2 linked regions of the Alkalihalobacterium alkalinitrilicum genome follow. The protein of the gene in region 1 interacts with the protein of each later gene in a pairwise test. Links are inferred from orthologs where the notes say so. Each region holds a gene or a part of one and is shown on either strand. Other genes may lie near its edges. The genes, in order: rpe and eno.

Region 1 (15,303 bases):
CATTAACTTTCTTAAAGTTAAATATATGACTAGGTACTAATAGTAGTATATAATTCCAACTATTGAATAGCAATAGTTAATCTAGTTTTTCTCCACTTAATATACCTTGCTCTTCTAAATAATAAACAAGTGATTTATACTCTTGATCTTTCCAAAAGCTAGTAGAGTTCACAAATTCGACCGCATCTTGTCTTGCTACTTCTAACGCTCGGTAATCATGAACAACATCTGCTACTTTAAAATTAGGAAGACCGCTTTGTTTGTGACCAAAAAAATCACCAGGTCCACGAAGCTCTAAATCTCGCTCGGATAGTGTAAAACCGTCAGTCGTTTCAGTCATAATCCTCATTCGTTCTTTTCCTACATCCGACTTTGGATCCGCTAATAATATACAATAAGACTGATGTTCCCCTCGTCCGACCCGACCTCTTAATTGATGAAGTTGCGCTAAACCGAACCTTTCTGCATCATAAATCAACATGACGGTTGCATTAGGAACATTCACTCCAACCTCAACAACAGTCGTTGAAACGAGAATCTGTGACTCGTTTTTACTAAATGCCTCCATTACTTCGTCTTTTTCAGATGGATGGAGACGCCCATGCATTAACCCGACTCGATAGTCTTTAAAGTGAGCTTGTAAAATCGCATGAACATCAATTGCATTTTGTACATCTAACTTTTCAGATTCTTCAATCAGTGGGCAAATGACATACGCTTGTTGACCTTTTTTTATTTCTTTTTCAATAAAATGTAATACACGCTCTAGTATATCGTGTTTGACCCAATACGTTTCAATCGTTTTTCTTCCTGCTGGCATTTCATCTATAACCGATACATCCATATCACCAAATACGGAGATAGCCAAAGTACGCGGAATAGGCGTTGCCGTCATAAACAATACATCAGGATTTTCTCCTTTATCACGAAGTATACGACGTTGTTCTACTCCAAAGCGATGTTGCTCGTCTGTAATGACGAGTCCAAGCTTCTTGAAGTGGACGTCATCTTGAATGAGTGCATGTGTTCCAACGACGACATGTATTTCCCCTGTTCGTACCCTTTCAAGTTGTTCACGACGTTTTTTTCCTTTTATAGACCCTGATAGAAGTGCGACTTCTATACCGTATGGAGATAATAATTCCGTAATGGAACTAACATGTTGTTCCGCTAGAATTTCGGTTGGCACCATTAAAGCGGCTTGAAAACTTGCTTGAACCGTTGCATACATGGCAATAGCTGCTACAACTGTTTTTCCTGAGCCAACATCTCCTTGTAACAAGCGGTTCATCCGATAATCAGATACCAAGTCTTTCATAATTTCTTTAACGACTCTCTGTTGTGCTCCTGTTAGGGGAAACGGTAAGGTCTGAATAAATTGTTCAACTTTTTCACGTTCAATCGGCATCGGTAGACCTTTTGTCTGTTCTCGCTTAAACTTACGAAACGATTGCATTTTTAATTGAAAAAGGAGAAATTCTTCGTAGACCATTCGTCGCCGAGCTTGTTTGACCAGTTCCAATGTTTGTGGATAGTGTAACCTTAGGACAGCATCTTTTTTGGATAGTAATTTATACTTTTTTAAAATAAAAGGAGGGAGTATTTCTGGAATTTCATTAGAATACTCCTTTAGTCCCTGATAGATTATTTTTTTTAACGTGGCCATCTTTAGGTTTCCTCCAACAGAATAAACTGGTGCTATTTCATCTTGTCGAGTTACGTCACCAAGCTTAAATTCGTTCACTGTTAAGGTCAAACGGTGACGATCCCATTTACCTGTTAGAGTAATAGAACTGCCAATCTGTAATTGTTTTTTTATAAATCCTTGATTAAAAAAGACAGCTGTAATCAGTACATTGTCGATTAATACCCGGACAGATAGTCTTGTTTTCTTTTTACCGAAATACCTTACGGTTGGCTCACTATGAACGATCCCTGCGATCGTTACTCTTTCATCGTGTTGTACTTCATGTATTTCTCTTATTCGATAATCTTCATAACGAAACGGAAAATATTCTAGCAAATCTCCAACCGTATGAATTCCTAAATTCCCCAACTGTTTTCCAGTTTCTTCTCCTACTCCCTTTAATATGGTTACAGGTTGTACTAAATGACTCATTTTTTATCAAGAGAAATCCCAAATATTTTAGCTTCTAACTCTCGGCCAGTTGGGGTAGCCGCTAATCCACCTTGTGCTGTTTCGCGCAAAGCAATAGGCATCGTCTGCCCTATTTTGTACATCGCATCGATCACTTCATCACACGGAATCCGACTTGTGATACCTGCTAATGCCATATCAGCAGCAACAATGGCAATCGATGCTCCTATTGCATTTCTTTTTACACAGGGAACTTCCACGAGACCTGCGACTGGATCACAAACGAGTCCGAGCATATTCTTTAAAGCAATAGCCATCGCTTCAGCAGATTGACTTGGTGTTCCACCAGCTAACTCAACGATCGCTGCTGCTGCCATACCTGTTGCAGATCCTACCTCAGCTTGACATCCACCTGCCGCTCCTGAAATGGAAGCATTATTAGCTACCACAAACCCAAAGGCCCCTGCTGTAAAAAGAAACCTTACTTTTTGTTCTTTTGTCGGATTAAGTTTATTTTGCAATCCAAATAATGTGCCAGGCACGACACCTGCGGAACCTGCTGTTGGTGTTGCACAAATCGTTCCCATCGCAGCATTGACTTCATTTGTTGCAATAGCTTTACTTACTGCATCTAAAACAACATCTCCAGAAAGTGACTTTCCTGATTGGATGTATGTTTGTAATAAAACAGCATCACCGCCAGTTAGACCCGATACGGATTTAATGTTTTCTTTTATTCCTCGATTCACTGCTTCTTCCATAATATCGAGGTTTTTTTCCATTAAAGAAAATACGGCTTCTTGACTTTTTTCCGATACTTCCATCTCTTGCTTAATCATCACTTCAGAAATTGGAATTTGATTGGACTCTGCTAACTCAATTAATTCCGCAACATTTCGAAACATCATTAACCTCCAATTTACTAGTCATGGATTTTAGTCACTTTATGAATATTAGGTAAAGCTTCCATCTCTTTTAGTAAAGACTCGTCTACATTTTGATCAACTTCAATAACCATAAGAGCTTCTTGTCCTTTTTCCTTTCTTGATACTTCCATATGACCAATATTAATTTGGTATTTGGCTAATATATTGGATACACTCGCAATGACACCATAGCGGTCGTTATGCACAACAAGTATTGCGGGATGATTACCTGAAAGTCTTAAGTCGAAACCGTTGAGTTGAATAACTTCTATTTTTCCGCCACCAATGGATATCCCAACTAACTCCAATTTATCTGTTTCATCACCAAGAATAATTTTTGCCGTATTCGGATGATCTGTCACCGCTTCCTCTTCATAAAAATTAATTTCAATTCCTTTTGTTTTGGAAATTTGAATGGCACTTGTAATACGTTTATCAAAAGTATCAAAATCTAAAAGACCACCTACAATTGCCACATCGGTACCATGACCTTTATACGTTTTTGAAAAAGATCCATAAAAGTAAATATTGGCCCATTTTGGTTCTCTGCCAAACAACGTTCGAGCCACGCGACCAATTCTTGCAGCTCCTGCAGTATGAGAACTAGATGGACCTATCATGATTGGACCAATAATGTCAAACACTGTACGGTACTTCAATCCTTTCACCTCACTTTAAAAATGAGGTTGACCAAAAGCAAAGTGCTAGGCATCTCTACACGAAAATGAAATACCGTGTAAGAGTAGAGCGCACAGAAACTTAGAGTCAGCCTCATTAATTATGATCTTATTCAACTGCTAATATAAACGAATACAAAGGTTGTTTACCTTCATGAATTTCTACATCTACATCTTCAAATTTTTCATTCACGAAAGAAGTTATATCAGCTACTGTATCTTCAGTTGCTCCTACTCCCCAGATAACCGTTAAAATTTCGGAATCTTCGTCTAACATAACTTGTAACAATTGTTTTGTTACATCAACTAAAGATGAACCAGCAGAAACAATTTCTTTTTCAGAAATTCCCATATAGTCATCTTTTTTAATTTCGATACCGTCCATATTCGTATCACGAACAGCATATGTGACTTGCCCTGTTTTTACACCTGCCATCGCATCCGTCATGGTTGTCCCGTTGTTATCGAGGGAAGTTAAAGGATTAAATGCAAGCAGCGCCGCTAACCCTTCAGGTACAGACTTGGAAGGAATAACAATAACTTCAGCATCTGCTACCTCTGCAGCTTGTTCAGCTGCCATAATAATATTGCCGTTATTCGGAAGCACAATCACTTTATGAGCATTTGCTTTATGTATTGCGGAAACAATATCTTCTGTACTTGGATTCATCGTTTGTCCGCCTGGTATGACCACGCTTGCCCCAAGCCCTTTAAATAAATCTTCAATTCCATCGCCCATCGATACCGTAACGACCCCATACTCATTCTTTTCTGTTGGAATTTGGCTAACCGCTTCATCACCATAAACCGCTTTCGTTTCATCTAATAAATGAGTATGTTGTTCTCTCATATTTTCAATTTTAATATTGATTAAGTTTCCAAAACGTTGTGCTCGATTTAGAATTTCACCAGGTGACTCGGCGTGAATATGTACTTTTAGCAAGTCATCATCGGAAACAACAAGAAGAGAATCACCAAATGAATTTAATTCTTGTCGGAAATCATTTTCACTAAAAGGTGTTAGTCTTAATTTTTCCTCGTCGAACTTAACCATCACTTCAGTACAATAGCCAAATTCAATATCTTCGGTAGCTAACATACTTTGAGCGTTATGATGTTCAACTTTAACGAGGTCTTCCATTGAAGGCGTTTCCACTTCTTGGCCTGAAATTGTTTCACCTTTTAAGACCGCTAGGAACCCTTCGTAAATATAAACAAGACCTTGTCCACCCGAATCAACAACTCCCACCTCTTTTAAAACAGGCAACAAATCTGGTGTCCGTTTTAAAGAAGCTTTGGCCTCTGTTAATACGTATTCCATTACTGAGATTGGATCTTCACTTTTTTTCGCAGCTTTTTCAGCTGCTTTAGCGCTATCTTTTGCCACTGTTAATATCGTTCCTTCAACTGGCTTCATTACAGCCTTATAAGCTGTTGTCACTCCTAATTCGAGAGCAACCGCTAAGTCCTTACCACCCATTGTTGTTTTTCCTTCGACACCTTTAGCAAACCCCCTAAAAAGCTGGGATAAAATAACACCAGAGTTACCTCTCGCACCCATTAAGAGTCCTTTAGAAAATGCTTGGGCAACTACAGCAATACTTTGTTGCGATGCTTGTCTAACTTCTTTTACTCCAGAAGTAATCGTCAAATTCATATTTGTTCCCGTATCGCCGTCTGGCACAGGAAACACATTCAATGAGTCAACGATTTTTGCATGTTTTGTTAAATTAGCGCCACCTTGAATAAACATTTGCGCTAATTGAATTGCCTCAATTCCATTTGTTGACACAAATCTTTCCTCCTAACTCACTTAAGGGTTGATCACTCGCACCCCTTGAACAAAAATGTTCACTGAGTCTACAACCAAACCTAACATTTTCTCTAGTTGGTACTTCACTTTCGTTTGCACATTATGAGCTACTTCAGAAATTTTTGTACCATAACTTACAATGATGTACATATCAATATGAATTTCTTCATTTTCTTCTCGAATGATGACACCACGTTGAAAGTTTTCTTTCCCTAAGATTTCACTTAAACCATCTTTTAATTGTTTTTGCGAAGCCATTCCTACGATTCCATAACAATCGACAGCAGCTCCACCAGCTATTGTTGCAACAACATCTTTAGAAACATCAATAACTCCCATTTGTGTTTTTAATTCTACAGGCATTAACATGTCCCCCTTTTATAATATGTTTGGGTATCGTCATTTTACTATACTATCCCTTAATTTAAAAGCTAACTCTACTGAAAGTTGCTGTCAAGAAACATCCATTGATAAAGTTAAGTTTTGATTCGTTATATTTACTGAATATTAGTTGGAAACTGTTGCATTATAAAAATCCCTATGCTAAGATATTCGAGTATGAATTAAAAACCGAACAAAAATTTCGGTTGGATTAATTGGGTTTAAGGAGGTGCGTATTATGGCACGTAAATGTTATATTACTGGTAGACAAGCACGCACAGGAAACCAGCGTTCACACGCGTTGAATAAAACAAAGCGCAAATGGGGAGCTAACGTTCAAAAGGTTCGTATTTTAGTTGACGGCAAACCGAAGCGAGTTTATGTTTCAGCTCGTGCATTAAAGTCTGGTAAAGTAGAACGCGTATAAGAATTATGTCTACTATCAGTGTAGACTAAACGAAGTCCTTTCATGCTTCGTTGAAGAAACAAGAGGCTGACACTTGTCGACCTCTTGTTTTTTTGTATTTTTCCTAGAATTATTTAATCAAAAGAGTGTTTTTTCAAACCAAATAATGCACCGTCTTTAGGCAGGTACGGTGCATTTTTGGATTCTTAATTTTTTTTAAACGAACCTAGGATCGCTCTTACAAACCCGCCAATAAATTTAGGCAGCTTGATCGTATAAAATTTCATAGCTCCTCCTCCTCAACATGAATTGCTACCGACTAACGAATAAATGAAGGATGATTTCATGAATGCTCATTTATACTAGTATATTCATCACTGACAAAATAGTACCCTTTTTTTTCATGTGAGTTCCCCACTGAGTTTCACCATTTAGTTCTACCCTACAACCATTCATATGCAAAACTACCACTCTTATGCAACTTGGTTTAAGAAATAGGACAAACCATTTTTTCATTAATCGATTTGGAGGAGGTATGTTCTTCATCCTCTAATCGCTTGAATAGCCGCAGAACGATCATCTTTATTATAGATAGCTGAACCTGCAACTAATACATTGGCACCAGCTTCGATACATAATTTTGCTGTTTCTTCGTTAACTCCACCATCTACTTCAACATCAATATTTAGTTTTTTTGATTTAGCCATTTCAGATACAGCAGTAATTTTCGGTAATACACTATGTATGAATTTTTGCCCCCCGAAACCAGGGTTTACAGTCATTAACAACACCATGTCTAGGTCACTAATGACATGTTGGATTGTATCTACAGGAGTGGCAGGATTTAAGACTACTCCCGCTTTGACACCATGTTCTTTAATCAGGTGAACGGTTCGATGAAGATGCGGACAAGCTTCAACATGAACGGTGATAATATCTGCACCTGCACTTGCAAATTGAGGAATATATAAATCAGGATTTTCAATCATTAAATGAACATCTAGTGGAAGTGTTGTAACTGGTCGGATCGCTTCTACAATTAAGGGTCCAATTGTAATATTCGGAACAAAATGACCGTCCATCACATCGATATGGATATAATCCGCACCTCCACGTTCCACATCTTTAACCTCTTCTCCAAGTTTTGCAAAATTTGCTGATAAAATCGAGGGTGCTATTTTTATCATGATTAATACCTCCGCTTTTGGCTTTTTATTTCATCTAAAAACTGTAAATAATGTTCATACCGATATTCTAGAATATCTTCTGCTTCAACCGCTGCCTTCACTGCACATTTCGGTTCACTCGTATGAGTGCACCCACGGAATTTACAAGCTCCCATTCTTTCTTTCATTTCTGGGAAATATAAGGACAAATCTTCTGCTTCAATCCCGACAAAATCTAACGAACTAAATCCAGGGGTATCTGCAACCAAACCTTCTCCGACTGCTAATAATTCAACGTGTCTCGTCGTATGTTTACCACGTCCTAAATGAGTGGATATTTCATTCGTCTCAATATTTAATTCAGGATGTAAAGTATTTAGTAATGATGACTTCCCTACTCCTGATTGTCCTGCGATAACAGTTACTTTATCCTTTAAGAACGGGATGACATTTCCAATCCCTTCCTTCGTTTCTATCGATGTCATAATCACCTGGTAACCAATACTCTCATAATCACTTTTGTATTTTATAATTTTTTGCTGTTTAATATCGTCTAATAAATCGACTTTGCTTATACAAATAAGTGGTTCAATATAGTGAGCTTCGATATGGACTAAAAAACGATTTAATAAAAGCGGGCTAAAATCAGGCTCTAAAGCGGAAAAAACTAAAATAGCCTGATCGATATTTGCAATTGGTGGACGAATCATTTCATTTTCACGTTCAAAAATGTCCAAAATATAGCCGTCTGTTCGGTTTTCTGCTTCAAAATGAACAAAATCACCAACAAGTGGCTTAATGTTTTGATTACGAAAAACACCTCGACCACGACATTGAAACATACCCTCTTCATTGTGGACATAATAGAAGCCACTCAGGGCTTTAACTATTCTTCCTTCTGGCATGAAATCCTCCTGATCTTTGAGACTGTCTCCTACTGATTAGACTCTTCATTCAGAATTGGCCATTAATACAACCAACGCCTGTTGAGTTATTTCCATTATTTTTATGAAAACAGCCTCATTATTAAATAAATTGTTAGTACGTGTAATCATACGTATTATAAAGTTCTCCATCGATGTAAAGTTTATAAGAACCATCTATAGTTGGCGTAACTGTTAACGGAATTCGAAATGTTACAGACTCTGTAATCGTATCATCAAAAAATACTTTTTCCCCATCTGTCGTAGCATCTTCATAACGTATCAATATATGCGGTGAATCTCCTTCATCTACTTGAACTGGAAGTACACTGGTAATCGTTTTCGTTGGTTCTTTTTCTTCTTCTTTCGGCTCCACTGGTTTTTGCGGCTCAGGACCTTTTGAAACTGTGATTGCTACTTCTGAACCTTTCCTAACTTGTGTAAAAGCACTTGGGGACTGCGAAATGATATGATCTTTTTGTACATTATTCGAGTGTTCATATGTTACATTTGCTAAAAGACCTTCTCCATCTAAGTAATTATACGCTTCTTGTTCTGTTAATCCTCGTAAATTATTTAAAGTTATAGTTTGCTCAACACTATATGTTAAATAAACCGTCGTTTCTTCGGCAATGATATGAGTGCCTGATTGTGGTTCTTGTGTTAAAATAATCCCTGGCGGTTCATCCGATTGCCGTTCCTGATACTCGATATTCTCGAAATCAATCAAGATGCGCTCTGCTCGATCTCTTTGCATACCGACAACATTAGGCATTTCATACTTTTCTTGACCTTCACTTACGAACAACTTCACCGTACTCCCTACTTTTACCACTGATCCCCCCGCAGGATCTTGACGTATAACATGATCTGCTTGAACTTCATCATCAGGAATTCTTTCCTGTACTACGATAAGGCCAAGGTCGTCTAACAAATCTTCAGCTTCTTGAATTTCGTTACCGATGACATCGATAACTTCTACTTCATCTACTTTTAAAAGAGTTGGAAAAATGGCAAAAGCAGCTATTCCTGAGCCAATAATTAAGAAAAATATAACGAGTAACGTCGTTAACCAACGTTTTTTCTTTTTTTTCTTTTCTGGTGGTTTGGCAGGCTTTTTTTTCTCAGTTTTATTATCTAAAGGCTTAACTTCTATCGTTTTATCTAAATTTTCTAAATGACCTTGATCTTTAATGACTGGAATCGCTTTTGTGACATCATCATCATCATCCGAAGCTGTAAATTTGGGTTCATTTGCACGTGACGAATCTAAAGCTGTTTCTAGATCCTCCCCCATTTCTAAAGCACTTTCATATCGATGAAATGCATCTTTTGCAGTAGAACGTAGAATAATATTCTCAACACTTTGCGGGATCAATCGATTGATTTGTCTTGGGGAGGGAACATCATTTTGAAGATGTTTTAAAGCAATTGTTACCGCTGTATCTCCCGAGAAAGGAACCTGACCCGTTACCATCTCATAAAGAACAATTCCTAGAGAGTAAATATCTGACTTGTAAGTAACAACTCCACCTCTTGCTTGTTCAGGTGATAGATAATGGACGGACCCCATAACAGAATTAGTATGAGTAATCGTCGCGCTTGACATTGCACGCGCAATACCAAAATCAGTAACTTTTGCTTCACCATTCTTACTAATCAATATATTATGCGGTTTAATATCCCGATGAACTATTTGATTTGCATGTGCGTGAGCAATTGCTGATGTAACTTGGGACATAATATCAATAGTTTCATCAAGTGAAAGGGCTCCACGGTCTTGAATTAATTCTTTTAATGTTGGTCCCTCTACGTATTCCATTACGATATAGTATAAATCTTCTTCTTCTCCAACATCAAATATACTAACAACATTCGGATGTGCTAGACTTGTAGCCGCTTGAGCTTCACGTCTAAATCGCTTAATAAACTGTTCATCTCTTGAAAATTGTGGCTGTAAAACTTTAACAGCAACGATACGATCCAAAATAACATCACGTGCTTTATACACAAATGCCATTCCGCCGCCGCCAATCGTTTCTAAAATGTGATAACGACCGTTAATGCGTGTACCTATCATAAACGTCACCCCTGTTCCTGACGGTCATGAGTATAGTGGACAATCGCTACGGTAATATTGTCTTCTCCTCCACGTTCATTCGCCATCTTTATAAGCTTGTCTACCTTTTCGTTAACGCTATGACCTTTAGTTTGGAGCAACTCCTCGATCTCAAGATCCGTTACTTTATTTGAAAGCCCATCTGAACAAAGTATAATCGTATCATTTTCTTCCCAATCGACCGTTTCTACATCAATTTTGATGGTAGGTTCTGTTCCAAGCGCACGAAGAAGCACGTTTTTTCTCGGATGGTGCTCCGCTTGTTCAACTGTGATTTGACCTGTTCGGACGAGTTCATTGACTAAAGAATGGTCAGAAGTTTTCTGTTGAAATCCACATCTGTTTAGCAAATATCCACGACTATCTCCAACATGACCTAAAGATACGAAATCATTCGTACAAACAGCAACAACGACCGTTGTCCCCATCCCTTGACAGTCTCGATTTTCTTTAGCATGCATAAACAAGGTTTCATTAACAACCTCAATCGATTCTCGTATCCATTGTTCAATTTCAGTTGGTTTCCGTAACTCTGATGTAGCTAACCATCTTTGTTGTAGAATATCACTTGTCATTTGACTTGCAACGTCACCAGCTTGGTGCCCCCCCATACCATCTGCAACTATTGCCAAAACGGCTCCTTTAGGGTGTAGGAAAATTCCTCCACTATCTTCATTATGGGGTCTCACTCTTCCTACACTCGTATTAAATGCATACTTCATGAATTCTTCACCTCGTCTCCTCTTTACGCTCCTTCGCTCGGAGCTGCCCACAAGCAGCATCTATGTCATGTCCTTGCTCTCTCCTGATCGTTACATTAACACCACGATCTTTTAGAATTTTTTCAAAAGCAAAGATTTGCTCTTTAGGTGTCCGCTTATAATCCCTTTCTAGTACAAAATTTACCGGAATTAAGTTTACATGACATTTTAGATTTTTAATTAAATCAGCCAATTCTTCAGCGTGTTCCGCTTGATCATTCACGCCTCCAAATAAACCATACTCAAACGTAACGCGACGTCCTGTTTTATTCGTATAATAATCAATAGACTCCATTAGTTTAGGTAACGAATATGCTCGATTGATCGGCATAAGTTTTGAACGTAGTTCTGTATTTGGAGCATGAAGTGAAATTGCAAAATTAATTTGCATCCCTTCATCAGCAAACTTATAAATATATGGAACGATGCCACTCGTTGAAACTGTAATATGCCGTGCGCCAATATTTAATCCTTTGTCATGGTTGATTGTTCTTAAGAATGAAACGAGTGCTTCGTAATTATCAAATGGCTCCCCAATTCCCATGACGACTACAGAACTGACTCGTTCATCAACTTCATCAATTGCGCGTTGGGCCTCTAGCACTTGGGCGACAATTTCTCCAGCTTCTAGGTTACGTTTAAGCCCCCCTAGTGTTGAAGCACAAAACGTACAACCAATTCGACAACCAACTTGAGTCGTTACACAAACACTATTACCATAGTTATGACGCATAATAACCGTTTCGATCGAATAACCATCATGAAGTTCAAACAAAAATTTAATTGTCCCGTCACTCGATTCTTGTTTCGTCACCGTTTTTAATGTGGTTAAATTAAATTGCTCTACTAGCTTCATACGTAGTTCTTTGGATAAATTCGTCATTTCCTCAAAAGATTCCACCCGTTTGCTATAAAGCCACTCATAAATTTGTCCAGCTCTAAATGCAGGCTCATTATTTTCTTGCAACCACTGTTTTAATTCATTAAATTGAAGCGAATAAATGGAAGGTAAGTTTCCAGTTTCGACCAACTTTGCTTCTATTTTTTTATCCTCCATAAGAACTCCCTTCATGTCCTCATTTTCATTGATTTACCGTTTGATCATTGAGGTTATAAAAAATCCGTCTGTTTGAAAATGGTGTGGCAAAATGGTTAAACTACCCTCATTCATTTCCACATTAATTGATACATGATCTGGTAAACGATCGTTAAGTGATGGATCCATCGTAAATTCGTTAAAATGATCTAAAAACCATTGTATCATTTCTTCATTTTCGGAATTGTCGATCGTACATGTGCTATAAACAAGCCGCCCACCTTGTTTTAATAGCGGAACAACGGCTGTTAATATTTCTTTTTGAATTTTTTGTATAGCCTCAATATCTTTAGCATTTTTTGTCCATTTTATATCAGGCTTTCTCCGAATGACTCCTAAACCTGAACAAGGAGCATCGACTAAGATCGCGTCAAAGCTCTCATTCTCAAAATGAGAACTTGCCAGACGTGCATCCATTGCCATTCCTTGGACAGATTTTAAATCAAGACGATTGCTTAGTTGATCAATTAATTTCACTTTATGTTCATGTAAATCAAGAGCAACTACTCGTCCATTATCATTCATTCGCTCAGCAAGGTGTGTTGATTTCCCTCCTGGTGCCGCACAACAATCTAATACGTTCATACCTTCTTTTAGACCAAGGGCTCTAGCTACTAGCATCGAACTTTCATCTTGAATGGTAAAGATCCCGTTTTGAAAAGCATTCGTATGTGTGACGTTTCCTTTCTTTATAATAAGGGCATCGTCAGAAAGATGGCCACGCTCCACATCAACGCCTTCTCCTTGAAGAAGCTCCATTGCTTCATCCACAGTAACTTTCGTTTGATTGACACGAACCGTTACTTGAGGGGGTTGCAAATTGGTCAAACAGATTTGTTCGGCCACTTCTGTTCCATACTGTTTAATCAGGCGTTTTACTAACCATAACGGGTGGCTTGTTGAAATGGCAAGACGACTCGTTTCATCTTTAATCTCATCAAACGACCGCAACTCTTGCCTTCTGATATTTCGCAACACACCGTTGACCATTCCAGAAATCCCCTGATGACCTCTTCGCTTTGCAATTGTCACGGCTTCATGGACAATCGCACGGTCGGGTACACGGTCAAGGTATACCATTTGATATAGGGAGAGTCGTAATAAAACGAGCACCCAATCCTCTAACTTCTTTTTCCCTTTTTTTATGAAAGGTTCTAAGTAAAAGTCAAGGGTATCCCTACGCTGAACGGTACCATACACGATTTCTGTTAACAAGCCGACATCTCTCGGGTCCAAATTTGATTTTTGTACCGTTTGATTTAAGAGTAAATTACTATACGCTTGATTTTTTTCAATTTGAAGTAACACATCTAGAGCTACTTCACGTACGGTTTTCATTTTCATGATGATCTCCTAATCTATCTCCTGTTGTAATACCAGCGCCTCGTAAAAACTGTTGCGCTAACATTCGTTTTTTTCCAGCGGGTTGAAGTTCGGTCACCTTAATCGCGATCTCGTTACCTGTTCGAACAATAAACCCGTCCTCTTCGACTGCTATTACTGTACCAGGTGCTTCCGCCTTTTTCACTCGTACTTTATTCCCCCACCAAATTTTCATAGGCTGTCCAGCAAATGTGGTAAAAGCAACAGGCCATGGGTGAAGTCCGCGAATTTGATTATAGATTTCTTCACCTGGTTTATGCCAATCGATTTTCTCCTGTTCTCGTGAGATGTTTCTTGCAAATGTTACTTCCGAGTCGTCTTGTTCAATGGGCTTTATTTCACCACGAATTAGAGATGGAATCGTTTCAGATAATAATTTCGCTCCTGCTGCACTTAGCGTATTATGTAAAGAACCGACGTGGTCTTCTTCTTCGATTGGAACGACAGCTTGTGTTAAAATGTCACCCGCGTCTAACTTTTCTACCATATACATAATCGTAATTCCTGTTTCTTTTTGTCCATCAATGATTGCTTGATGAATTGGTGCACCTCCACGATATTGAGGTAATAAAGAGGCGTGGACATTAATACAACAGTACTTTGGAGCTTCTAAAATTTCTCGCGGTAAAATTTGACCAAATGCCGCAGTCACAATTAAATCTGGCTCGAGTGCAAGTACTTTTGCTAATTCTTCTTTTTCTTTTATTTTTTCCGGTTGCAGGACAGTTAAACCATGCAAAACGGCTTCCACTTTCACAGGAGGTGGAGTTAATACTCTTTTTCTTCCTTTTGGTCGATCGGGTTGTGTAACAACACCGACAATATCATATCCATCCTCAATGAGCTGACGTAATACAGGGACGGAAAAATCGGGTGTACCCATAAAGACGATTTTCATTTTCTGAATAACCTACCTTTCAATGTAGACATATCTTTTCATATATTGTTACATGAACATCTGTGGGTTCATATCTATGGAAATTAGCAATTCTCCTTGCGAAACTTCTCGACTGTAATGCTGTTGTATTTCACGTAATATTTTACCAAGTGCTGGTTCATTTTTGTATTTTATCATGCATTGATATCGATATCTATCTTTTATCCGCGCAACGGGTGAAGCGACAGGCCCTAGGACATTCGCTTCATTGGAAAGTTGTTCTTTAATGAAATGAGTAATTTTTTCGGTCACATGAATAACCTTAGGAAGTTCCTGGTGTGAAACATTGATTAGAGCAATATGAAAATATGGAGGATACCCACTATTTTTCCTGATAAACATCTCCCGTTGAAAAAAGCTCACATAATCGTGCTCTTTGACAAGTTCAATACTATAATGTTCCGGTGTATATGTTTGAACGATAACTTCTCCAGGAAGTTTATGACGACCCGCTCTACCACTCACTTGGGTTAACAGTTGAAAAGTTCTTTCTGAAGAACGAAAGTCTGGTAGATGTAACATTGTATCCGCTGTGAGGACCCCGACAAGTGTAATGTTCGGGAAATCAAGACCTTTCGCGATCATTTGAGTGCCTAATAAAATATCAGCTTTTCCAT
Region 2 (15,482 bases), 1.1 Mb from region 1 along the record:
AAGCTAATTGTTAACAAAGCAGTGGCTGAAGCGTTTGGTTATTATTTTGGTCAATTAGGAGATATTATTCACAGGGAACGTACAATAGGTCTTCAACTCGAACATCTAGATCATGACAAGCAAGTGATCGCGATTGCAGGTGGCGCTTCAAAAAATGGAGCCATTTCTGCATACTTAAAAAACGGCAAAAGCCGCATTCTTATTACAGATGAAGGTGCAGCAAAAAAAATAATAAATATAAATAATATAAAACCGCTATAAATGCGTGGGACTTCATTGCAACAAAGTGTGAGCTTTCAAAGGAATTTTATTGCAAGTTTTTATAACTAAGGAGGAAGATAATAATGGCAACAAAAGTGGGAATTAATGGATTTGGACGTATCGGTAGACTAGTATTTCGTGCAGCACTTAAAAACCCGAATGTAGAGGTAGTAGCGATTAACGATTTAACAGATGCTAATATGCTTGCTCACCTTTTAAAATACGACTCAGTTCACGGAAAGATTGACGCAGAAGTAACCGTAAATGGTGAAAGCTTAGTGGTAAACGGCCAAGAAATTAAAGTTATTGCAGAACGTGATCCTGCACAATTACCTTGGGGCAACCTTGGTGTAGAAGTTGTTGTTGAGTCAACTGGACGTTTCACAAATCGTGAAGATGCAGCGAAACATATAGAAGCTGGAGCGAAAAAAGTAATCATCTCAGCACCAGCAAACAATGAAGATATTACATTGGTTATGGGTGTTAACCATGATCAATATGATGCAGCGAGTCACCACGTTATTTCAAACGCATCGTGTACGACAAACTGCTTAGCGCCTTTTGCTAAAGTATTAAATGATAAGTTTGGTATTCGTCGTGGAATGATGACAACAGTTCACTCGTACACGAACGACCAACAAATTTTAGATTTACCACATAAAGATTACCGTCGTGCTCGTGCCGCTGCGGAAAATATTATCCCAACAACAACGGGTGCTGCAAAAGCTGTTGCACTAGTATTACCTGAGCTTAAAGGGAAATTAAACGGTGGCGCAATGCGTGTTCCTACGCCTAACGTTTCATTAGTAGACTTAGTAGCAGAATTAGATAAAGAAGTAACAGCTGAAGAAATAAACAATGCATTTAAAGAAGCTGCAGAAGGTGAATTAAAAGGAATCCTTGGTTATAGCGAAGAGCCATTAGTATCTGGTGACTATAACGGTAACCCAAATTCTTCAACCATCGATGCACTTTCAACGATGGTTATGGAAGGAAACATGGTTAAAGTGATTTCTTGGTACGATAACGAATCAGGATATTCGCACAGAGTTGTAGATTTAGTTGAATATATGGCAAAACAAGGACTATAATCTTCTATAGTGAAAGTTTTGGTAAGGGAGGGGAAAAGCACCAGCAGTTCTTTCTCCCTTTTTCTAAATCTTTCTAAATGTTCAATTCAAATTGAGGGGGTTCACACGAAGTGAATAAAAAGTCAATTCGCGATGTTGAATTAACAGGAAAGAAAGTATTTTGTCGTGTCGATTTTAATGTCCCAATGAGTAACGGACAAGTTTCTGATGATACAAGAATTCGTGCGGCATTACCAACGATCGAGTATCTAGCTGAACAAGGAGCAAAAGTCATCTTAGCGAGCCACCTTGGTCGTCCAAAAGGACAAGTCGTAGAAGAGTTACGACTAGATGCAGTTGCTAAGCGCCTAAGTGATTTACTGCAAAAGGAAGTAAATAAAACTGATGAGGCATTTGGTGCTGAAGTGGAACAAGCTATTTCATCGATGCAAAATGGAGACGTCCTTCTTTTAGAAAACGTTCGCTTTTATGCAGGAGAAGAAAAAAATGCAACAGAGTTAGCTCAGCAATTTGCTGCACTTGCTGACCTTTATGTAAACGATGCGTTCGGAGCGGCTCACCGTGCTCATGCTTCAACAGAAGGAATTGCCCATCATATCCCAGCCGTTGCAGGGCTTTTAATGGAAAAAGAATTAGAAGTGTTAGGGAAAGCTCTATCGAATCCTGATCGTCCGTTTACGGCCATTATTGGTGGAGCAAAAGTAAAAGATAAAATTGGAGTTATCGATAATTTACTTGATAAAGTCGATAATTTAATTATCGGTGGTGGCTTAGCGTATACGTTCGTGAAAGCGAAAGGCTATGAAATTGGCCAATCATTACTCGAAGCTGACAAAATCGATTTAGCAAAACAATTTATCGAAAAAGCTGAACAAAAAGGCGTGAAATTATATATGCCAGAAGATGTTGTTGTAGCGAATGAGTTTTCAAAAGATGCAACAACACAAGTTGTAGCGATCGATGAAATTCCAGCCGATTGGCAAGGTCTAGATATCGGTCCAAATACAGTCGATACGTATCGCAAAGTCATTTTAGATTCAAAACTAGTCATTTGGAATGGCCCAATGGGTGTATTTGAATGGGATGCATTTGCGAACGGTACGAAATCTGTAGCGGTAGCACTTTCAGATGCGAGTGATACGTTCACGGTTATCGGTGGTGGAGATTCTGCGGCAGCTGTTGAAAAATTTGATTTAGCTGAAAGCATGAGTCACATTTCAACGGGCGGTGGCGCATCATTAGAGTTTATGGAAGGAAAAGACCTTCTGGGAGTTGTCGCTTTAAACGATAAGTAATCAAGAAAGGATGTTCATATTGCGTAAACCAATCATTGCAGGAAACTGGAAAATGAACAAAACGATGGGGGGAGCTCTTCAATTTGTAGATCAAGTGAAAGGAAACGTTCCGTCAAGTGAACAAGTCGACTCCGTCGTTTGTGCACCAGCACTATTTCTTGATGCTCTTGTGAAAAGCGTTGAAGGAACTGAGCTGAAAGTTGGAGCACAAAATATGCACTTTGAAGAAAGTGGTGCGTTTACTGGAGAAATTAGTCCAGTAGCGTTGGCTGATGTTGGCGTAAATTATGTGATTATTGGTCACTCCGAGCGCCGTGAAATGTTTAATGAAACGGATGAAACGGTCAATCAAAAAGTAAAAGCAGCATTCTCCCATAATCTTGTACCAATTATGTGTTGCGGGGAAACGCTTGAGCAGCGTGAAGCAGGGCAAACGAATTCACTCGTTGGTGAACAAGTACAAAAAGGGCTTGCTAGCCTTACAGAAGATCAAGTGAATCAAGTTGTTATCGCCTATGAGCCAATTTGGGCAATTGGAACAGGTAAATCATCTTCAGCAGAAGAAGCAAATGAGACATGCGCCCATGTACGTAAAGTAGTTGCCGAAATGTATTCACAAGAAATAGCAGATGCTGTTCGCATTCAATATGGTGGTAGTGTGAAACCAGCGAACATTGCAGAATACCTTGGCCAAAGCGATATTGACGGCGCACTAGTAGGAGGAGCAAGCTTAGAAGCAGACTCATTCTTACAGCTTTTGGAGGCAGGGAAATGAGTAAGAAACCGGTGGCACTGATAATCCTAGATGGGTTTGCCTTAAGAGAAGAAACAAAGGGGAACGCGGTAACGCAAGCCAAAAAGCCGAACTTTGATCGCTATTGGGATTCATATCCTCATTCGACGTTAAAAGCATCGGGCGAAGCGGTAGGTTTGCCTAAAGGGCAAATGGGCAATTCCGAAGTTGGCCATTTGAACATTGGAGCAGGACGGATTGTATATCAAAGTTTAACGAGAGTGAATTTGTCTATCCGTGAAGGTGAATTTTTTGAGAATCAAACATTCAATCAGGCAATGGATCATGTGAAAGAAAAAAATAGCAGCTTACATATTTACGGACTTCTTTCCGATGGCGGCGTTCATAGTCATATTGATCATTTGTTTGCCTTACTTGAGATGGCCAAAACAAAAGGATTAGAACGAGTTTACATTCATGGTTTTTTAGATGGCCGTGATGTTGGACCGACTACCGCAGAAGTGTATGTTCGTGCGCTTAGTGAAAAAATAGACGAGCTTGGTATCGGAAAAATAGCAACGATTCATGGAAGATATTATGCGATGGATCGTGATCAGCGTTGGGAACGAGTGGAAAAGTCATATCGAGCGATGGTATATGGTCAAGGTCCTTCTTACCAAAGTGCACTCGAAGTATTAGAAGACTCGTACAACAATAAAATTCACGATGAATTTGTCTTGCCATCTGTCATTATGGATGAAAATAATCAACCGACTGGAACGATTGAAGATAATGATGCGATTATTTTCTTTAACTTTCGACCAGATCGTGCAATTCAAATGTCTCAAGTTTTTACAAATGAAGATTTCAGAGGGTTTGATCGTGGAAATGCATTCCCGAAAAACCTTCATTACGTATGTTTAACGCATTTTAGTGAAACGGTACAAGGTTTCGTCGCGTTCCAACCGACGAACCTAGATAATACTTTAGGTGAAGTGCTTTCACAACAAGGATATAAGCAACTTCGAATTGCAGAAACGGAGAAATATCCGCATGTAACGTTCTTTTTTAGTGGTGGCAGAGAAGAACCATTCACTGGTGAGGAACGAATTCTAATTGACTCACCGAAAGTAGCTACATACGATTTACAACCAGAAATGAGTGCGTACGAAGTAACAGATGCTCTCCTACAAGAAGTTGAAGCGGACAAGCATGATGCGATTATTTTAAACTTCGCCAATCCTGATATGGTAGGACATTCGGGTATGTTAGAGCCGACAGTTAAAGCGATTGAAGTAGTCGATGAGTGCTTAGGCAAAATCGTCGATGCGATTACTAAAAAGGGCGGACATGCGATTATTACAGCGGACCATGGAAATGCCGATGAAGTCATTACTTTAGATGGTGGGCCAATGACAGCACACACTACCAACCCAGTACCTGTGATCGTGACAAAAAAAGACGTGGAGTTACGAGAAGATGGGATTTTAGCTGATCTTTCTCCGACACTTCTTCACATACTGGGTGCGGAACAACCGAAAGAAATGACAGGAAAAACATTAATTAAGTAAATTTTGTTACATTTTTATGTTTGTTAGAGGGTTTTAATGTTTAATCACGAATGATGAATAGGCATTAACGGACATCCTAGAAATGGATACAAAACTGGAAATTATTATTGTTAAAAACGAGGAGATGACGATAAAATGACAATGATTACTGATGTTTATGCACGTGAAGTTCTAGACTCTCGTGGAAATCCAACAGTTGAAGTAGAAGTATATTTAGAATCTGGTGCAATGGGTCGCGCTTTAGTACCAAGTGGAGCGTCTACTGGTGAGTATGAAGCGGTAGAACTTCGTGACGGTGGCGACCGTTTCATGGGTAAAGGGGTACAAAAAGCGGTTGAGCACGTAAACGAAGAGATTGCTCCTGAACTTATTGGCTGGGATGCTTTAGACCAACTTGGCATCGACCAACATATGATCGAGCTTGATGGTTCAAGCAACAAAGGAAAACTAGGTGCGAATGCGATTTTAGGTGTTTCGATGGCTGTTGCACGTGCAGCTGCAGAAGCTCTTGGTATGCCGCTATATATGTACTTAGGCGGTTTCAACGGAAAAACGTTACCAGTACCGATGATGAACATTTTAAACGGTGGCGAGCATGCAGATAACAACGTTGATATTCAAGAATTTATGGTAATGCCAATCGGTGCAGAAACGTTTAAAGACGGACTTCGCATGGGAACTGAAATTTTTCATAATTTAAAATCTGTTTTAAAAGGAAAAGGCTTAAACACAGCGGTTGGTGACGAAGGTGGATTTGCACCGAACCTTTCTTCAAACGAAGAAGCTCTACAAACCATCCTTGAAGCGATCGAAAAAGCGGGTTATAAGCCAGGTGAAGAAGTCGTTCTAGCGCTTGACGTTGCTGCTTCAGAGTTATATAGAGACGGCAAATATCACCTTGATGGTGAAGGTGTTGTAAAAACATCTGAAGAAATGATCGATTTCTATAGCGACCTTGTTGGTAAATACCCAATCATCTCTATCGAAGACGGTTTAGATGAAAACGATTGGGATGGATGGAAGAAACTTACGGATACACTTGGAGAAAAAGTTCAGTTAGTGGGTGACGATTTATTCGTTACCAATACTGAAAAGCTTTCTGAAGGAATCGAAAAAGGTGTAGGTAACTCGATCCTTATCAAAGTAAACCAAATCGGTACATTAACGGAAACGTTTGATGCAATTGAAATGGCAAAACGTGCAGGCTACACAGCGGTAATCTCTCACCGTTCGGGTGAAACAGAAGACAGCACGATCGCTGATATTGCCGTAGCAACGAATGCTGGACAAATTAAAACAGGTGCTCCTTCCCGTACTGACCGTGTGGCCAAGTACAATCAACTTCTTCGCATTGAAGATGATTTAGCAAACGTTGCTAAATATGGTGGGAAAAAAGCATTTTATAACTTAAATAAATAATGAATTTATTAAAGAGGCTGAGACTTTGAATTCAGCCTCTTTTTACATGGATAAGAAAAGGAGCTAAGTTTGTTCATCAATTTAAGATTAAAAAAGCAAAAGCGGTCACTATGAGAGCGTTATAGTGACCGAACCCAAAGAGAAAAGGTCAAAGCGGTAACTAAGAAAGCGTCATAGTGACCGAACCCGAAGAAAAAAAGCAAAAGCGGTAACTATGAAAGCATCATGGTGACCGAACACGAAGAAAAAAAGCAATAGCAGTCACTAAGAAAGCGTCATAGTGACCGAACCCAAAGAGAAAAAGCCAAAGCGGTAACTATGAAAGCGTCATAGTGACCGAACCCGAAGAAAAAAAGCCAAAGCGGTAACTATGAAAGCGTCATAGTGACCGAACCCAAAGAGAAAAAGCCAAAGCGGTAACTATGAAAGCATCATGGTGACCGAACACGAAGAGGAAAAGTCAAAGCGGTAACTATGAGAGCGTTATAGTGACCAAACCCAAAGATAAAAAGCCAAAGCGGTAACTAAGAAAGCGTCATAGTGACCGAACCCAAAGAGAAAAAGCCAAAGCGGTAACTATGAAAGCGTCATGGTGACCGACCACGAAGAGAAAAAGCCAAAGCGGTCACTATGAAGTAACCATGGGTGACTAGGTAGTAGTGAAATATAATGAGGGTAACTATCGACATATCGACAAATTTAATTGTTCATTAAATAAATGTGGGTATAATGCTATTGAGAAGTAGTTGCCACAAGTATTGCTTTTATGATAAATTAGTATAAGCGCATACTGTGCTTGGAGGTGGATCATTCAGTGCAAATGTTAATGTTCGTCTTATTAATTATTGTTTCAATCGCCCTAATTGCTGTTGTTTTATTGCAAGCGGGTAAGAGTGCAGGTCTTTCTGGAGCAATTTCTGGTGGTGCAGAACAACTATTAGGGAAACAAAAAGCTCGCGGTATCGATGCAGTTCTTGCACGTGCAACAGTCGTCCTTGCAGTATTGTTTTTTGTTTTAACTATTGCGGTAGCATACTTTATGTAATAATCCAAAAGCAGCTGAAGCAATCTTCACTGCTTTTCTTTATACTTTAAGAAGGGAACCATTCAATCAAGTATAAAGTATAAGAAAGGACTACGATTTTCACTGTTTACAGTGCGAGATCGTACTTTTCAATTCGTTGAGAAAACTCGGCAACTTTGTCGGGTTTTTATTATAAAATTTTAAACTGGAAAAATAGACCAATCTAGAAATGTTTTGGTTTTGCCATAATACGCTTTAAAAAAGTCATTTTAGAGGATGATCATTTTTGGCGATTATTAATCGTGTATACTGCAATACTATTCTTTATTCGAAAGTAGTATTTATCCCGTTTAACTGGCGCTAAGACTCCCACTTCAAGGCTTTGAGGGCAACAAGAAAGGCTAAGTGGGAGATAAGCGCCAGTAACAAGTAGTGAACACAGACTAAGTTCGCCACGTCCTGTGGCAACGTCTGTGTGACCCACCTCGTGTGGGCCCCAACTAACAATCAGTGGGGGATGAAAGAAAACCCCCACTGATTGAAGTTTCACTTTATGTCACGGTGAAAATGAATGTATGAATTTGGGAAGATTCGGCTACGAATTTTTCCCTTCACTTTTAATAGAGAACGCAACTTCAGGTGAAACTAAAGAATAGATTGAGGTCTGTGAAATGAAAAGGTAGGTACGAACGTATGAAAATAGTTGCTCCAAAACCATTTACATTTGAAGGTGGAAAGCGAGCGGTATTGTTGCTCCACGGTTTTACAGGGAATACGGCGGATGTGAGAATGTTAGGGAGGTATTTGCAAGAACAGGGATACACGTGTCATGCTCCTTTATATAAAGGACATGGGGTCCCTCCCGAAGAGCTCGTCCATACAGGCCCTGAAGATTGGTGGCAGGATGTTGAAGCAGGCTACAATTTCCTAAAAGAACGGGGTCATGAAAAAATTGCGGTATGTGGACTTTCGCTCGGAGGTGTATTTTCGTTAAAAGTCGGCTACACTTTACCGGTAAAGGGTGTCGTGCCAATGTGTGCCCCGATGAATCCAAAAACGGAAGTCGCGATGTATGAAGGCGTACTTGAATATGCGAAAGAGTACAAGCGTCGTGAACAAAAGAGTGAAGAACAAATTGAGCAAGAGATGAGGGAGTTTAAGCAAACCCCGATGCAAACATTAAAAGCTTTGCAGCAACTCATTAATGATGTACGAGAGCAGTTAGACTATATATATGCCCCAGTTATGGTCGTACAAGCTCGTCATGATGAAATGATTGATACTAATAGTGCAAATATTATATATGAGCACGTTGAAAGTGATAAGAAAGCAATTAAATGGTATGAAAACTCGACACACGTTATTACGCTAGACAAGGAAAAGGAACAATTGCACGAAGATATCCTACAGTTTTTAAATAAATTAAACTGGACTGAATCGTAAGAATAAAAGAAAGGAGTGTAAGAATATGACTGAAGAAAAAATTCAACACCTCTTAGAATTTATGCGGGAAGAGGCTTATAAACCATTGACCGTTACCGAGCTAGAAGAGGCATTCGGATTAAAAGACTCAAGTGAATTTAAAGAATTTGTTAAAGTTTTAAACACGATGGAAGAACAAGGACTGATCGTTAGAACTCGAAGTAATCGTTACGGTGTTCCTGAACGAATGAATTTAATCAAAGGTAGAGTGCAAGGAAATGCGAAAGGTTTCGCCTTTATTATTCCAGAGGTACAAGGAGAAACAGATGTTTATGTATCGCAAAGCGATTTAGGAGGAGCAATGAATGGAGACACGGTACTCGTTCGTTTGCACCCGAAATCGACTGGAACGAGACCAGAAGGAAGTATTATTCGTATTATCGAGCGGGGAATGCAGCAGATCGTTGGTACATATATGGACCACGAACAATATGGAATGGTTGTCGCAGATGACAAACGGATTCCGAATAACATCTTTATACCAAAGACCGCTTCAAAAGGAGCAGCAGAAGGTCATAAGGTTGTTGTTAAAATTACTAAATTCCCTGAAGGGCGTAACAGTGCTGAAGGGGAAGTCACCGAAATATTAGGGCATAAAAACGACCCTGGAATTGATATTTTATCCATTATTCACAAACATGGATTACCGCAAGAGTTTCCGCAGGATGTCCTAAATCAAGCGGAGGGTGTTCCTGACGAAATTGATCCTGAAGAAATAAAAAATCGCCGCGACCTGCGTGATAAAACCATTGTAACGATTGATGGTGCCGATGCAAAGGACTTAGATGATGCAGTTAACGTTGAAAAATTAGAAAACGGAAACTATTTGCTAGGCGTTCATATTGCTGACGTCAGTTATTACGTGAAAGAAGGATCGCCTATTGATGTGGAAGCCGAAGAGCGTGGTACGAGTGTTTATTTAGTAGACCGCGTTATTCCAATGATCCCGCATCGTCTATCGAATGGGATTTGTAGTTTAAATCCAAAAGTCGATCGCTTAACTTTATCTTGTGAAATGGAAATTACTCCAGACGGACAAGTGATCGCTCATGATATTTTCCAAAGTGTCATTCGAACGACAGAACGGATGACGTATACTGAAGTGAGAAAAATTTTACAAGATGAAGACGAAGAAGTACTTCAGCGCTTTGAGCCGCTCATTCCGTTTTTTAAACAAATGGGCGAATTAGCTAACATCCTTCGTAAAAAACGTTTTGAACGTGGTGCGATTGATTTCGATTTTAAAGAGGCGAAAGTATTAGTAGATGAGGAAGGCAAGCCAACAGACGTTGTCATCCGCGAACGGTCCGTAGCAGAGCGGTTAATTGAAGAATTTATGTTAGCGGCAAATGAAACGATTGCCGAACATTTTCATTGGTTAAAGGTTCCGTTTATTTACCGTATTCACGATGATCCGAAAGAAGATAAACTTAATAAATTTTTAGAATTTATTACGAACTTCGGATATGTTGTACGTGGTACGGCAAATTCAATTCATCCACGCGCTTTGCAGCAACTTCTTGAAGCGGTTCGCGGCGAGCCTGAGGAAACGGTCATTAGTACCGTAATGCTTCGTTCGATGCAACAGGCAAAGTATAACCCTGAAAGCTTAGGTCACTTTGGGCTTTCTACAGAGTTTTACACGCATTTCACATCACCAATTCGTCGTTATCCTGACTTAATTGTGCATCGACTGATTCGCACATACTTAGTCGAAGGCAAGACGGATGAAAAGACGCAAAGTCATTGGAAAAACCGTTTGGATGAAATTGCGAAACATTCATCGGAAATGGAACGTCGCTCGGTCGATGCTGAACGTGAAACGGACGAAGTGAAAAAAGCACAATATATGGAAGATAAAATTGGTGAGACATTCACGGGAATGATTAGTGGTGTGACGAACTTTGGTATCTTCGTTGAGCTTGAAAATACAATCGAAGGTCTTGTTCATGTGAGCTATTTAACCGATGACTATTATAGTTATGACGAGCGCGCGTATGCTATGATTGGTGAACGCACAGGTAATGTGTTCCGTATTGGGGATGAGCTTGAAGTTCGTTGTATAAACGTCAATGTTGAAGAATCATCGATTGATTTTGAAATTGTGGGTATGAAAGAACCGAAGAAACGAGACCGAAAAGTTTCACCTCAAGTTATCGTTGGACCGAAACGCGGCAAAAAAGCTGGTGGTGGAAAAGAAGGACAAACTGGACAAGACAAAGACAAGAAAAATAAAGGCAAACGTAAGAAAAAAGGCTTTTATGAAAATGCCCCTAAGAATAAACGAAACAAAGGTAAAAAGAAAAAACGTTAACCGAGAGTTGTTTACTTGGGGAGTTTAAGTAAGGAGACGGCAATGATGTTTGCCGTCTTTTTAGATTGGCGTGCATATAGTTGGAGTGAGTGAGTTCGCTTATCTCTTCAAATAACGATTTTTCTTTAAAATAGACCTGAGTTTGCCGATAAGCGAAGTTCCAAGACAAAGCGTCAACTGGCCAGCAAGTTGCTTTTTAGCTGCTGTCACTGCATGGATTATGGGTGCTTGTTAACTATAAAGCCGCTTGCTTTATTTAGCACTTTACTATGAATTATTATGGGGATTTGATATAATAGTAAAAATGACGACAAAAATTGGTAGGTGTATGAGAAATGGCGAAAAAAGACAGTAATGTCATTGCTCAAAATAAAAAGGCATCCCATGACTATCATATAGAAGAAACGTTTGAAGCAGGGATGGTACTGCAAGGCACAGAGATCAAGTCGATCCGTGCAGGTAAAATGAACATAAAAGATGCTTTTGCAAAAATACAAAATGGTGAAATCTACTTATGGAATGCACACATTAATACTTATGAGCAAGGAAATCGATATAACCACGATCCGTTAAGGACGAGGAAGTTATTGCTTCATAAAAAGCAAATTAACCAACTTATCGGAGCTTCTAAAGAACAAGGCTACTCTATCGTTCCATTAAAAGTATATATTAAAAATGGTTTTGCAAAAGTTCTAATTGGACTAGCGAAAGGGAAGAAAAAGTTCGATAAGCGTGAAGACTTAAAGAAGAAAGATGCAAAACGTGAGATTGAACGTGCCTTCCGCGATAAGCAGAAAGTATAACACAAGTGCCTTTGTAAGCCATGTTGTTCTACATTGTGTGAGTGAATTGCATATGGGATAATTTGTCATTTGAAAATTGGTGTAGATATGCTATAATGTAATTCCAGACGGCGAGATGATCGCTTCTGGATTACAACTGGCTCATATGCCTAACTTCTGTTTTTAGCTGCTGCGTCTGAATAAGTCGTGTATGCTATTTCTAATCTGGGGACGTTTTGGATTCGACAGGGGTGGGTTGAGCTTAAGTTGCGAGTCGAGGGGGTCGGCCTCGTTAAAACGCCAACGCCTATAACTGGCAAAACTAACAATAACTTCGCAGTAGCAGCTTAATAGCGCTTTGCGGTTCCACCCTCCATCGCCCATGTGGTAGGGAACGGGACTCACTCTAAGTGGGCTACGCTGGCTGTCCTCCGTCTGGGGACGAAGGAAGAGAACAATCAGACTAGCCTTACTGAAGCCTGTTACTGGGCCGAAGTAAGTGCGAAATGCTAATACAGTAACTACACTCGTAGAAGCTTAAGTATCGACATTCTTGGACGTGGGTTCGATTCCCACCGTCTCCACCAAAATAACGTGAAAAAGACCACCGTGTTAGGTGGTCTTTTTCTGATTCTTTTACTGAATTTGAAAAAACTTTTCCTCAAAGGCTTTCTTCGCTTTAAGTAATTCCTCTTTATAGTCTTTCTGTATGACTTTCTATTGCTTAAACAATTCCAAACGCATTACTTAAACACAATTATTAAGCTCCTTGTTCATTCGGATCAACTCGTCCTCCGCGCCCTTTTTCCTCACGACGCAACTGCAACACTATCCATGTAACCATCAGAAGGGCGATTAAAATAAGTCCACATATCGTAATGACAATGCCATACCACTCGTAATGTTCCCATATAACACCACCACTCGTTCCAATCACACTAGAGCCGAGGTAATAGCAAAGTAAATATAAAGAAGCGGCTTGTGATTTATAATTAGTCGCTAATTGTCCAACCAGGCTACTTGCAATCGAATGACTGCCAAAAAAGCCGAATGTAAAAACCGCTAACGCTAGTAAAATTAGCCATATATTGGAACTTAACGTTAATAAAGCACCAAGAAGCATAATTAATATCGTGACTGGTAAAGTTTTAGGTTTCCCAAAATGATCACTGACTCTCCCCATAAACGTTGAACTAAAAGTTCCGACAAGATAAATTAAAAAAACGAGTCCAATTAGTGTTTGACTTAGAAAATAAGGGGGAGCCATGAGTACAAAACTAATATAATTGTAAACCGTGACAAACCCGCCCATCAGAACAAAAGAGATCGTATAAAGTCCGAGAAGTTTTCGATCTTTTAAATTGTGAAGCAATGATGGGACTATTTTTGTTAATGTATACTTGCTTCTGTTTGAATGGACATCTTCGGGTAAAAGGATCCAAAATAAAACACTTAATAAGACACTAATTCCACCGATGACGCCAAGTGCGGCTTGCCATGACAACCAATCCGTTAATGCCCCTGTAATTAATCGGCCAGATAATCCACCAACTGTTGTTCCGCTTACGTAAATTCCCATTACAACACCTAATGTTTTGGGATGAAATTCTTCACTTACATACGTCATCGCAATGCCTGGAAAGCCTGCAAGAGCAATTCCTTGTATGGCACGTATGACAAGTAAGCTCGAAAAGTTCGCGCTAAAGGCAGATAAAATACAAAGGATAGAAGAGATGACTAGTGCCCACGTCATCATTTTTTTTCGTCCCGTCGAGTCTGAAACAATAGAGGTAATTAACATGGTCACTGCTAAAAATCCAGTCGTTACAGAAAGGGCAAGACTAGCCACTGCAGGGGTAACCTCAAATTGCATTGAAAAGATCGGAATCAAAGTTTGCATTGAATATAAAATCATAAAGCTAACAAAGCTCCCTGAAAACAGAGCAAAAATCGTTTTGTAATAATTTGAATGCTTTTTTTCAATATAGTCCAATGACATTCTTCTCCCTTAAATATAAAGTTAATGAAAAGAAATTTTCTTTTTACCTATTAAAGCAAGCTCAATAGTTCAATTGTGCGTATCATAAACGCATTTACGATAAGATAAAATAATTATACCTCAACAACTACCGTACCTTTAATCATACTTTTGACAACCGATAACTTCCAATTTATAATTTTCATAATATTAATGCATAAATGTAATGAAATATAAATGGAGGAATTTAAATGGAATGGCAGCAGTTAGCGTATTTTCGAAAAGTTGCACAAGTTCAGCACTTTACTCGTGCAGCGGAGGCTCTTTATATTTCTCAACCTGCGTTAAGTCGTTCGATTGCGAGGTTAGAAAAGAAACTTGGAGTTCCGTTATTTGAACGGAATGGGCGGAATGTAAGGCTCAATCGTTACGGGCAAATGTTTTTAACAAAAGTAGAGGAGGCGCTTTTACTAATAGAAGAAGGCAAACAAGAAATACATGACATGATCCAACCAAACCGAGGCCAAATTTCACTGTCTTTTTTACATACTCTTGGATCACATTTGGTCCCTGAGCTAATAGGAGAGTATCGGAAGACGTTTCCGGATGTGACGTTTCAACTGTTTCAAAATACAGCTGATATCTTAATTGAGCAGCTGACGACAGGTGATGTTGACCTTTGTTTAACTTCGAAACCAGTTGAACGCGTAGGATTTAGCTGGGAGGAATTATTTAGTGAGCAGCTTTATATCATTGTCCCCAAGTCTCATCGACTAGCTGAAAAGGGAGCAATTGAATTAGCAGAAATTGCTGAAGACCCTTTTATAGGCTTTAAAGAAGGTGTTGGTTTAAGGACAATCACCGATCAACTCTGTCAAAAAGCAGGGTTTACGCCGAATCTCACTTTTGAAGGCCAAGAAGTTTCAACTGTTAATGGACTAGTTTCAGCAGGACTCGGTGTAAGTTTAATTCCAGATCGAAAAGGTTTAGATGAAACCGAAGTGTCGAAATTGAAAGTATTAGACTTAGAGTGCACGCGTTCCATTGGGGTTGCGTGGGTGGAAGACCGTTATAAGCCTCAAGTCGTTGAGCAGTTTCAGACTTTTATTGTACATTTCTTTAAAAGCTACCAAGTAATAAATAGTTTACATAGATAAAATTATTAGAACTTCGAGATCTGCGTACAAATTCACTCCAGATTGTTTCATTCACAGAAAATACAGAAAACACATAGGATAGGAGCACAGGATGAACCCTGTGTTTTTTTGGGGTTAAGATAATAAATCAATTAGAGATTGTTTGGGCTAACCATTCTAGGTCTAAGCATTAAAGATTTTTTTTAACAATAACATTCAAATATTTATTTGAATGTTTGAATGAAGTGATGTATATTTTAACTATACAATCAAATGAATATTTGAATAATAGAGGTGTTTTTTTATGGGGAAAGCAGACCAATGTGAAATTTTTCAATATGATCGAGAAAAAGTAGACCGTCTATCTAAACTAGTGGAAGCAGAGCCTTTTGACCT

The links.
Region 2: the proteins of rpe (region 1) and eno interact in binary tests that used the Escherichia coli proteins (3 or more experiments, as listed by UniProt). The link is inferred for Alkalihalobacterium alkalinitrilicum from one-to-one orthologs.

Annotation. Positions count from the first base shown.
Region 1 is NZ_KV917368.1:5,400,550-5,415,852, reverse strand. Bases 5,667-8,427 are described here. They hold rpe (ribulose-phosphate 3-epimerase), read right to left. Parts: upstream 7,489-8,427; coding sequence 6,844-7,488; downstream 5,667-6,843. Other genes in these bases: rsgA (ribosome small subunit-dependent GTPase A), read right to left, coding at 7,491-8,372; spoVM (stage V sporulation protein SpoVM), read right to left, coding at 6,508-6,588; rpmB (50S ribosomal protein L28), read left to right, coding at 6,134-6,322; BK574_RS26170 (Asp23/Gls24 family envelope stress response protein), read right to left, coding at 5,667-5,877. Also shown: ATP-dependent DNA helicase RecG, read right to left, coding at 77-2,119; sdaAA (L-serine ammonia-lyase, iron-sulfur-dependent, subunit alpha), read right to left, coding at 2,116-3,003; sdaAB (L-serine ammonia-lyase, iron-sulfur-dependent subunit beta), read right to left, coding at 3,021-3,683; BK574_RS26175 (DAK2 domain-containing protein), read right to left, coding at 3,811-5,493; more of BK574_RS26170, read right to left, coding at 5,515-5,666; pknB (Stk1 family PASTA domain-containing Ser/Thr kinase), read right to left, coding at 8,506-10,470; BK574_RS26135 (Stp1/IreP family PP2C-type Ser/Thr phosphatase), read right to left, coding at 10,476-11,231; dual-specificity RNA methyltransferase RlmN, read right to left, coding at 11,239-12,327; 16S rRNA (cytosine(967)-C(5))-methyltransferase RsmB, read right to left, coding at 12,361-13,710; fmt (methionyl-tRNA formyltransferase), read right to left, coding at 13,688-14,647; priA (primosomal protein N'), read right to left, coding at 14,696-15,303. UniProt on the Escherichia coli protein: Catalyzes the reversible epimerization of D-ribulose 5-phosphate to D-xylulose 5-phosphate.
Region 2 is NZ_KV917368.1:4,292,080-4,307,561, forward strand. What follows is about bases 4,289-7,228. They hold eno (phosphopyruvate hydratase), read left to right. Parts: upstream 4,289-5,086; coding sequence 5,087-6,370; downstream 6,371-7,228. Other genes in these bases: gpmI (2,3-bisphosphoglycerate-independent phosphoglycerate mutase), read left to right, coding at 4,289-4,951; secG (preprotein translocase subunit SecG), read left to right, coding at 7,191-7,228. In the rest of the region: BK574_RS20780 (sugar-binding transcriptional regulator), read left to right, coding at 1-261; gap (type I glyceraldehyde-3-phosphate dehydrogenase), read left to right, coding at 345-1,352; BK574_RS20790 (phosphoglycerate kinase), read left to right, coding at 1,463-2,647; tpiA (triose-phosphate isomerase), read left to right, coding at 2,667-3,422; more of gpmI, read left to right, coding at 3,419-4,288; more of secG, read left to right, coding at 7,229-7,415; BK574_RS20815 (alpha/beta hydrolase), read left to right, coding at 8,088-8,837; rnr (ribonuclease R), read left to right, coding at 8,863-11,190; SsrA-binding protein SmpB, read left to right, coding at 11,526-11,993; BK574_RS20835 (MFS transporter), read right to left, coding at 12,733-13,965; BK574_RS20840 (LysR family transcriptional regulator), read left to right, coding at 14,202-15,107; BK574_RS20845 (ArsR/SmtB family transcription factor), read left to right, coding at 15,391-15,482. UniProt on the Escherichia coli protein: Catalyzes the reversible conversion of 2-phosphoglycerate (2-PG) into phosphoenolpyruvate (PEP). It is essential for the degradation of carbohydrates via glycolysis.